DNA from 3 places in the Nocardia sp. NPDC050710 genome. Region 3 is predicted to be linked to each of the others. Evidence: riboswitches for the same ligand, from Rfam matches in the RefSeq annotation. Region 3 holds a riboswitch; each other region holds the start of a gene.
What was found. A riboswitch is a leader RNA that binds a small molecule or an ion and turns the genes downstream of it on or off. The one in region 3 is predicted to bind cobalamin.
Positions count from the first base shown of each region.

Region 1: linked by a shared signal. The riboswitch ahead of glyA (serine hydroxymethyltransferase) and the one ahead of AB0H61_RS31920 (CbtB-domain containing protein) in region 3 are both predicted to bind cobalamin.
Region 2: linked by a shared signal. The riboswitch ahead of metE (5-methyltetrahydropteroyltriglutamate--homocysteine S-methyltransferase) and the one ahead of AB0H61_RS31920 (CbtB-domain containing protein) in region 3 are both predicted to bind cobalamin.

Region 1 covers NZ_JBFAHV010000035.1:56,588-59,857, reverse strand. Annotated here, with positions in the region: gene AB0H61_RS36295 (methylenetetrahydrofolate reductase) at 1-134, opposite strand, end outside; gene glyA (serine hydroxymethyltransferase) at 218-1,519, opposite strand; cobalamin riboswitch at 1,653-1,855, opposite strand; cobalamin riboswitch at 2,167-2,371, shown strand; gene metE (5-methyltetrahydropteroyltriglutamate--homocysteine S-methyltransferase) at 2,531-3,270, shown strand, end outside.
Region 2 covers NZ_JBFAHV010000001.1:1,181,093-1,184,362, forward strand. Annotated here, with positions in the region: gene AB0H61_RS05540 (pyruvate carboxylase) at 1-1,017, opposite strand, end outside; cobalamin riboswitch at 1,292-1,513, shown strand; partial or broken gene metE (5-methyltetrahydropteroyltriglutamate--homocysteine S-methyltransferase) at 1,745-3,270, shown strand, end outside.
Region 3 covers NZ_JBFAHV010000025.1:45,455-48,724, reverse strand. Annotated here, with positions in the region: gene AB0H61_RS31935 (A/G-specific adenine glycosylase) at 1-114, shown strand, start outside; gene AB0H61_RS31930 (alpha/beta hydrolase) at 161-904, opposite strand; gene AB0H61_RS31925 (antibiotic biosynthesis monooxygenase) at 1,003-1,320, shown strand; cobalamin riboswitch at 1,410-1,563, shown strand; gene AB0H61_RS31920 (CbtB-domain containing protein) at 1,594-1,788, shown strand; gene AB0H61_RS31915 (CbtA family protein) at 1,779-2,609, shown strand; gene AB0H61_RS31910 (hypothetical protein) at 2,645-3,133, shown strand.

The DNA.
Region 1 (3,270 bases), on a different contig from region 3:
CGCGGCGGATTGAACTCCACCGAGAACGGCACGCCCGCACCCACGCCTGCGTGCGCACGCAACCTCTGCGCGACCGAGTGGCCGACGCTGTCGGTTTCACCGCACTCAGGTCGCCCCGAACCGGTCCTCGTCATCTTTGGTCTCCTCGAACCCCACGCCATTCCCGGATCGCCACCAGGTGCCGCATCGCGGCCGATCCCCAGTGGCGAATATCCGGTCAGATGAACTTCCAGTCTTCGAGGCCCTGGTAGAGCGGGACGCTCTGGGCCAGCTTGGCGACGCGGGCGCGCAGGGTCTCGGTGTCGGAGGTGCCTGCGAGGGCGGCGGCGATGATGTCGGCGACCTCGGTGAACTCGGCGTCGCCGAAGCCGCGGGTGGCCAGGGCGGCGGTGCCGATGCGCAGGCCGGAGGTGACCATCGGCGGGCGCGGGTCGAACGGGACGGCGTTGCGGTTGACCGTGATGCCGACCTCGTGCAGGAGGTCCTCGGCCTGCTGGCCGTCGAGCTCGGAGTTGCGCAGGTCGACCAGGACCAGGTGCACGTCGGTGCCGCCGGTGAGCACGGAGACGCCCTTGTCCTCGACGTCGGCTCCGGTCAGGCGCTCGGCGAGGATGCGGGAACCGGACAGGGTGCGCACCTGACGGTCCTTGAACTCGTCGGTCGCGGCGATCTTGAATGCGGCGGCCTTGGCGGCGATCACGTGCATCAGCGGGCCACCCTGCTGACCCGGGAACACCGCCGAGTTCAGCTTCTTGCCGAATTCCTGCTTGGCCAGGATCAGACCGGAGCGGGGGCCGCCGAGGGTCTTGTGCACGGTGGAGGACACCACGTCGGCATACGGCACCGGCGAGGGGTGCAGACCGGCGGCGACCAGACCGGCGAAGTGCGCCATGTCGACCCACAGGTAGGCGCCGACCTCGTCGGCGATCTCGCGGAACTTCGCGAAGTCCTGGTGGCGCGGGTAGGCCGACCAGCCGGCGACGATCACCTTCGGCTTGGCCGCCTTGGCGATGTCACGCACCTCGTCCATGTCGATGCGGTGGTCCTCCTTGCTCACCCCGTACGAGTGGACGTCGTAGAGCTTGCCGGAGAAGTTCAGGCGCATGCCGTGGGTGAGGTGACCGCCGTGGGCCAGGTCCAGGCCCAGCAGGGTCTCGCCCGGGTTCATCAGCGCCATCAGCACCGCGGCGTTGGCTTGGGCGCCGGAGTGGGGCTGCACGTTGGCGAACTCGGCGCCGAAGAGCTCCTTGGCGCGGTCGCGCGCCAGGGTCTCCACCACGTCGACGGCCTCACAGCCACCGTAGTAGCGGCGGCCCGGGTAGCCCTCGGCGTACTTGTTGGTGAGCACGGAACCCTGCGCCTGCAGGACCGCGCGCGGCACGAAGTTCTCCGAGGCGATCATCTCGAGGGTGTCGCGCTCGCGGGCGAGCTCGCCCGCCATTGCGGCGGCCAACTCGGGATCGAGCTCACCGAGAGACTGGGTATTCACCGAAACAGCAGCGGTAGCGGACTGGGCCACGATGTGTTCTCCGTCGGGTGGCAGCAACGGCCTGACGCCAATGGACGCACGACAGCGGAACCCCCAACTCGCACAACACGATTCGGGAACCTGCCGGTGAGCGCCCGATCCACGAGGCGACGACCCCCGGACACGGCGTATCCGGCACAGTGGCAGGTCTTCGGACTTACAGGCACCGGCCGGGGACCCCCCGCGCCACCTACTGACCGCCGCTTCCCGGGCATGGGTGGCCCAGTGCTGTTGACGATGTTCGTTCCTGCTTACCGCTGCGGGACAGCCCCGGATTTCCACCGGGTTCCCTCTCCACCCCGAAACGCCACACGGCGCGAGGTGTCGACGCCGACGACCGAGCGGGGACTCCCGACATCCAGGCCACCGGCGAACCAGCTGCCCGCACAGAATACGACACCGCAGTGCACACACAACCCACGCACCGCTACCACGGTGGACCATCGCCCACCCCGACACCCTGATATCGCCTCGAAAAGCCACCCTCGAGCGGCCTTTCCACTATGACGGGCCTCACAGAGAAAAAGCCTGGGACGGCCGGGCGATCCGCCTGGCCATCGCCGCTGGGCGATTCTGGACTAGCATGGTCGGCGCAGCTGGTTCACGTTCACTGTGCAGAGTCGGAGTCCCGAGCTCCGGTGATCGTGTCGAAACCGGGCGCCGGGAGACCGGTGTCCGGCAAGAGGGAACCCGGTGGGAATCCGGGACTGTCCCGCAGCGGTGAGTGGGAACGACCGCCGTCATCGAGCACTGGGCACCTCCCTGGGAAGCGACGGCCAGTAGGTCGGCCGAATCGGCCGGTGCCCACAAGTCCGAAGACCTGCCCGTTGCGCCGGACACGCCGTGTCCGGCGGCCTCCGCCTCGTGGATTGGGCGCACGGACCGACAATTTCCGACCCGCCGGACCTGTCCGGAGCGGGCGCGGTTTTCGCGCGTGTTCGCACGGTCGGTGGTCGGTGCTGCCCACGACAGGCTGTGGCCATCCCACCCGTACCGGAGACGATGATCGTGGCCGTTCCGCACACCCCCTTCACCGCCACTGTTCTGGGGCTGCCCCGAGTTGGGCCGAACCGTGAACTCAAGCGCGCCACCGAGGCCTACTGGGCCGGCAAGGTCGACGCCAATCACCTGCACACCGTCGCGCGCGAGCTGCGCCATGCTCATCTGAGCCTGCTCGCCGCCGCCGGCCTGGACTCGATCCCGGTCGGCACCTTCTCCTACTACGACCAGGTCCTCGACACCGCCGTCCTGCTGGGTGCGCTGCCGCCACGGGTCGCCGAGATCGCCGACCCGCTCGATCGCTACTTCGCCGCTGCTCGCGGCACCGACTCGATCGCGCCGCTCGAGATGACCAAATGGTTCGACACCAACTACCACTACATCGTCCCCGAGATCGACGGCGGCACCCGGTTCTCGCTGCACCCGGAGAAGCTGTTCGCCGAGCTCACCGAGGCCGACGAGCTCGGGATCCCGGCCCGTCCGGTCGTCATCGGGCCGCTGACCTTCCTGAAGCTGGCCAAGCATGCCGATGGTGCGCCGTTGGACCGCCTCGCCGAGTTGCTCCCGCTGTACCGGGACCTGCTCGCCCGGCTCGCGGCCGCCGGTGTCGCGTGGGTCCAGATCGATGAGCCGATCCTGGTGACCGACCTGAGCGACAGCGAGCTCGCGGCGGTACGCGCCACCTACACCGAGCTGGCCTCGAGCACCGACCGGCCCGCGATCCTGATCGCCACCTACTTCGG
Region 2 (3,270 bases), on a different contig from region 3:
CTGCAGCGCGGCGCCGCGGACGGTGATCTTGTCCTGGCTCAGGCCGAGCTGCTCCAGGGTCTCCCCCGCCGCGATCCGCAGCTGCGACTGCACCAGATCCACATCGGTGACCTCCTCGGTCACCGTGTGCTCGACCTGGATGCGCGGGTTCATCTCGATGAAGACGTGATTGCCGCGCTCATCGAGCAGGAACTCCACGGTGCCGGCGCAGCTGTAGCCGATCTGGCGGGCGAAGGCCACCGCGTCGTTGCAGATCCGTTCGCGCAGTGCGGGATCCAGGTTCGGCGCGGGTGCGAGTTCGATCACCTTCTGGTGGCGGCGCTGCACCGAACAGTCGCGCTCGAACAGGTGCATGACATTGCCGTGCTGGTCGGCCAGGATCTGCACCTCGATGTGGCGCGGATTCACCACGGCCTGCTCGAGGAACACCGTCGGATCGCCGAATGCCGATTCCGCTTCGCGGGACGCGGCCTCGATCGATTCGCGCAACTGCTCGGCGGCGGCGACCCGGCGCATGCCACGCCCGCCGCCGCCCGCGACCGCCTTGACGAAGATCGGGTAATCGAGCTCCTGGGCGGCGGCGAGCAATTCGTCCACATCCGCGGACGGCGCGCTGGACCGCAGCACCGGCAGCCCGGCGGCCTTGGCGGCCTCGATGGCGCGGGCCTTGTTACCCGCCAGCTCCAGCACCTCGGCCGAGGGTCCGATGAAGGTGATGCCCTCGCGGGCGCAGGCCGCCGCCAGATCGGGATTCTCGGACAGGAAGCCGTACCCGGGGTAGATGGCATCGGCACCCGCGGTCTTGGCGGCATCGATGATCGCGTCGATGGACAGGTACGCCCGCACCGGGTGTCCCTGCTCACCGATCTGGTAGGACTCGGCGGCCTTCAACCGGTGGACCGAGTTGCGATCCTCGTGCGGAAAGACGGCGACCGTCCCGATGCCCAGTTCGTAGGCCGCGCGGAAGGCACGGATGGCGATCTCGCCGCGATTTGCAACCAAGACTTTCGAGAACATTGAACTAAGGTACCCGCCCCCGAACCCGGCTCTGACACGGAAGTCCCCTTCGCAGAAATCTTCACAACGAGATGTAGCAGGCTTGCGAAGTTGTGTTCATCGGGCGGTCACATATCACCGTAGCCTCCGTTCCGCTGTGCGGAACGGATCCTTGCCATCGGCGGGCGGCTTCGCCCACGCGGGCAACCGATGAGCGACGCGATCGAGCGCACCGCATACACTGGCGAGGCAGCTGGTTTCTCCGGTGCGCCGACGAGTTGGAGCCCCGACGTCGCGTACCGGAGTCGAAGCCCGTCCGCCGATGCGGCGCGCGGGTGAGAGGGAACCCGGTGGGAATCCGGGACTGTCCCGCAGCGGTATGCAGGAACGACCGCCGTCATACGCACTGGGCGCAAGCCTGGGAAGCGACGGCCAGTAGGGGAGCCCCGGACGCCGGGGCCGGCCAGAAGGCCCGTGCCTGCGAGTCCGAAGACCTGCCGGTTGTGCCGGATACGCCGTATCCGGCGGCCACCGCCTCGTGGATTGGGCGCGCGGACCTCCAGTGCTGAACTTCTCGGGCTCCGACCATCGTGGCGGACCGCCGAGTCGTCGACTGGTTGCCGCGTACCCGTATGGCGATGGTTTACGTTCACAGCACTGGAGCAAACATCGTGACTGTTTCTTCGCATACCGGGTTCACTCACCCCGCCGATCGCCAGCCCCCGAGTTCACCGCAACGGTTCTCGGGCTGCCACGGGTGGGACCGCGCCGGGAATTGAAGCGCGCCACCGAGTCCTACTGGGCTGGGCGCATCGACGCCGAGCAACTGCACCGGGTCGCCCGCGACCTGCGCCGCACCCAATTCGCCGAATTGCAGGCGGCCGGGCTGGATTCGGTGCCGGTGGGTACCTTCTCCTATTACGACCAGGTGCTCGACACCGCCGTGCTGCTCGGCGCGCTGCCGCCCCGAGTGGCCGGAATTGCCGATCCACTGGATCGGTATTTCGCCGCGGCCCGCGGCACGGACACGGTGGAACCACTGGAGATGACCAAATGGTTCGACACCAACTACCACTACCTGGTGCCGGAAATCGGTCCGGAGACCACGTTTTCGCTGCATCCGGAAAACTGCTGGAGGAACTGGCCGAGGCGCTCGCGCTCGGCGTACCCGCCCGGCCGGTGGTGATCGGCCCGGTCACCTTCCTGAAGCTGGCCAAGGCGACCGGCGGCCCGGCCCTGGATCGACTGGGTGAGCTGATTCCGCTGTACCGCGAACTGCTGCGACTGCTGGCCGCGGCGGGCGCCGAGTGGGTGCAGATCGATGAGCCGGTGCTGGTCACCGACCTCACCGAGGCCGAGATCGAGCTGGTGCGCGGCGCCTATGCTGAGCTCTCGGCGGCGACCGAGCGCTCAGCGCTGCTGGTGGCCACGTATTTCGGCAGGCCGTGCGCGGCGCTGTCCGCGCTGGCGAGCACCGATATCGAGGGCGTCGCACTCGATATCGGTTATGAGAGCGACCTGTCCGACGTGGTCGCGGTGCCCGCACTGGCGAATAAGCTGCTCGTCGCGGGTGTCGTCGACGGGCGAAATGTGTGGCGCACCGATCTGGATCGGGCGCTGGCCACACTGGGCACCCTGCTCGGCTCCGCGGCGTCGGTCGCGGTTTCGAGCTCGTGCTCACTGCTGCACGTGCCGTACTCGCTGGCCGTCGAAACCCAGCTGGACGACGAGCTGCGGTCCTGGCTCGCCTTCGGCTCCGAAAAAGTCACCGAGGTGCGACTGCTTGCAACGGCCCTGGGCTCGGGACCGGCGGCGATCAGCGACGAATTGGATGCGGTCCGTGCGGCTTTGGCCGCGCGACGCACCGATCCCCGGCTGTCCGACCCGCGGGTGCGGGCCCGGCTCGCCGCGCTCGGCCCGGGCGCCACCCGGCGGGCGCCCGCCGAGGAGCGGCGCGCCGTGCAGGCCGAACGCCTGCACCTGCCCGCACTGCCCACCACCACGATCGGCTCATATCCGCAGACCTCGGCGATCCCGCTGGCCCGCGCGGCGCTGCGCAAGGGCGAGATCGATCAGGCCGAGTACCTGCGCCGGATGCGCGCCGAGATCGCGGATGTCGTTGCGCTGCAAGAGCGGTTGGGGCTGGACGTGCTGGTGCACGGAGAATCGGAACGCAACGACATGGTGCAGTACTTCGCCGAACAGCTCGGCGGCTTCGCCGCCACCGAACAGGGTTGGGTACAGTCCTACGGCACCCGTTGCGTGCGGCCGCCG
Region 3 (3,270 bases):
CGCGACCCGGGGCAGCGCGACCGCGCACTGGATTCGCTACTCGTCGACGGGCTGATCGAGCAGACCTCCGACGGCCTGTTCGCACTCGCGGGCGAGGGCGGAGCCGCGGGCTGAGGCCATCCGAGCCCGGCCGAATATGGTTGCCGGGCGGAACGTTCCGTCAGGCGAGCACTCGGCGCAGGAACTGTTCGACCCGCTCGCGGTAGCGCTCGGGCTGGTCGTCGTGCACGAGATGCCCGGCATCCGCGATCAGTACGTATTCGGCCGCGGGGTTCGTCCGTGCCATTTCGCGCATCTGCCCGGGCGGGGTAATGGTGTGCTCACCCTCGATGAGCAGGGCCGGTGCCCGCACCGCGCGCCACTGGCTCCAGAAATCCCTGGTACCCCACTCCTCCGAGATATCGCGGAAGGTGGCGACCGAACCGTGCAGCCGGTAGCCGTCCGGTCCGCGCTCGAAGGATTTCAGGAAATAGCGGCCCGCCACCGGGCCGAAGAAATCGAGCACCGCGTCCGCGTCCGGAAACGGTTGCGGCCATGCCTCGATCATGGCCGCCCAGTTCGCGGCGGTGCGGCCGGTGAAATCAGGCGCGATGTCCTCGACCACCAGCGCCCGGACCCGCTGCGGATATCGCGCGGCGAAGACCCAACCGTGCAGACCGCCCATCGAATGCCCGATCACGACCATGGGTTCGGTAATGGCCGCGGTGGCGGCGGCGAGGTCCTCGACGAAGGCCTCGGTGGTCAATTCCTCCGGTGCGGGCCGACCGTGACCCGCGGCGTCGAAGGTGTAGAGATGACCGTGGCCGCGCAGCCAATTCAGGTGGTCTCCCCAGGTGCGGGCGCTACCCATCAATCCGTGCAGCAGCAGGATCGGAACCCCGGCACCGCCTTCGTCGTGCAACACGGGGTCGATTTTGCCGCGTGTATCGCACGGCGCACCCGCGGCCCCATCCGAGCGTGCACCGAAGTCCGCGACCACGGGCGAGAACGTATTGTCGAATCATGGCTGTTGTGAAGATCAACGCGATCGAGGTTCCCGAGGGCGCGGGCCCCGAGCTGGAGAAGCGGTTCGCCCATCGTGCGCACGCGGTCGAGGGTTCGCCGGGTTTCCTGGGGTTCCAGCTGCTGCGTCCGGTCTCCGGCGACAATCGGTACTTCGTTGTCACCCAATGGGATTCCGAGGAGTCCTTCGCGGCGTGGCGGGACGGTCCGGCGCGTGCGGCGCATGCGGGCAGCGGCGAACAGAAGCCGGTGTCGACCGGTGCCTCGCTGCTGGAGTTCGAGGTCGTACTCGACGTCGCGGCCAAGTCCGCATCCTGACGAATCCGCGAATGGCCTGGCAGGTTCGGTGTCACCGAGCTGCCGGGCGACTCGCCCGACGCCGTGGCACCGTGCTGCCGATCGTATTGACGTCGGATGCCCTCGGGTGTCACAGTTCGAGTGACCAAGCGATGGTGATGCGGTAATTCCGGTGTGATTCCGGAGCGGTCGCGCCACTGTGTTCCATGCACCGAGTCCTCGGTGCCGGAAAGCCAGACACCGGCACCGTCGCACCGCACAACTCACGGGACGCGCATCCCTAGGAGGACTCGAATGGCTATCGCGCATTCGCCCAGCCGGGCATCCGAATCCCTGGCCACCGTACTCATCACGGTAGGCGTCGTTCTTCTCGCACTGCTCACGCTGTACCTGGTCGGCTTCGACCAGGGCGCAATCTCGCGTAGCGGGATGTTCATGCACGAGCTGATGCATGACGGACGCCATCTGCTGGGTGTTCCGTGCCACTGATTTCGCCTACCCCGCCGACTCGGTCGGCTGCCGTCCCCCTGGCTGGATCGTTCAAGACGCTGCTGTTGCGCGGTCTGCTGGCCGGCTTGATCGCCGGTCTGCTGGCCGCCACGGTGGGCTATTTCGTCGGCGAGCCGAAGATCGATGCCGCCATCGCCATCGAAGAGGCGAACTCCGCCGCGGAATCGGGGCACTCCGCACCCGAGGACACCGCGGGCCATTCACACGGCGACGAGGAGGAGCCGCTGGTCAGCCGGAGCGGACAGAAGGCGGGACAATTCCTCGCCCTCGGTCTCGGCGGGCTGGCATTCGGCGCGATCTTCGGCGCGGCCACACATTTCGCGCGCCGCCACACCACCCTGTCGGGACCCGGGCTGGCGATAGCGCTGGCGGCGGGCGGCTGGCTGGCCATCGTCGCGGTGCCGTTCTTCAAGTACCCGGCGAATCCGCCCGCGGTGGGCGATCCGGAGACCATCAACGACCGCACCCTGCTGTGGGTGGGCGTGGTGCTGCTCGGCTTCGTCGCCGTCGGCGCCGGGGTCTACGTGTACACACTGCTGCGGGGCAGGCTAGGCACACTGCGGCTCATCGCGGGTGTCGCCGCGTTCGTCCTCATCACCACGCTCGGCTACATCCTGCTGCCCGGCGTCGACGAGGTGAAGGCGGACTTCCCGCCCAGTCTGCTCTGGCAGTTCCGGGTGGCGTCGCTGGCGCAGACCGCCACACTGTGGGCCGCGCTCGGGCTCGGATTCGCATTCCTCACCGAATACGCCACGCGCTCTAGTACTGCGGTACCGGAGCAGGTTGCTACCGCGGGCTGATCCGCACATCGCACGGACAGGGCAGTGTCGGTCGTATGACCGGCACTGCCCCTTCCGTCCGGCCCGCGGCGCTGCGCGCGGCCGAACCACATCGAACCCCACGCGCCGTCTCGGTGGCCTTCGGCGGACTCGTCGTCGCGCTGGTCGCGGGCGTCGCCGAAGCGATCGCGCAGGCCACGATCGCCCTCGAGCGGCCGCCGACCGATCTGCCCGCATTGGCGACCGGGCTGCTGCGCGGCGCCATCTACCTGGCGGTATTGCTGGTCGCCGTCCGGATGACGCACGGCGACCGCTGGGCCCGCCTGACCCTGACCTTCGGCATCGGCGTCCTCGGCCTGACCTCGCTCATCGTCGAACCACTGCGGGCACTATCGAACGCCGATGACTTCGGGGACCTGTTCACCGATGTGACAATGAGCGATCTGACCATCGCCGCACTGCGCGCGATCCACGTCCTGGCCGTCCTCGTCGCCATCCCCGCCATGTACACCCCCACCGCTCGCCGCCACTTCCGCACTGTCTGACGGGCACCTTTACGAGCAAAGGCCGCCGGTTCTCCGAACTGCACAGAGAACCGGCGGCCTTTTCGCAGAATCACCGTTCCCGAATACCCACTGATCTCGCCAGCACATGGGTAACTCGCCGGGTACCGGCTAACTCA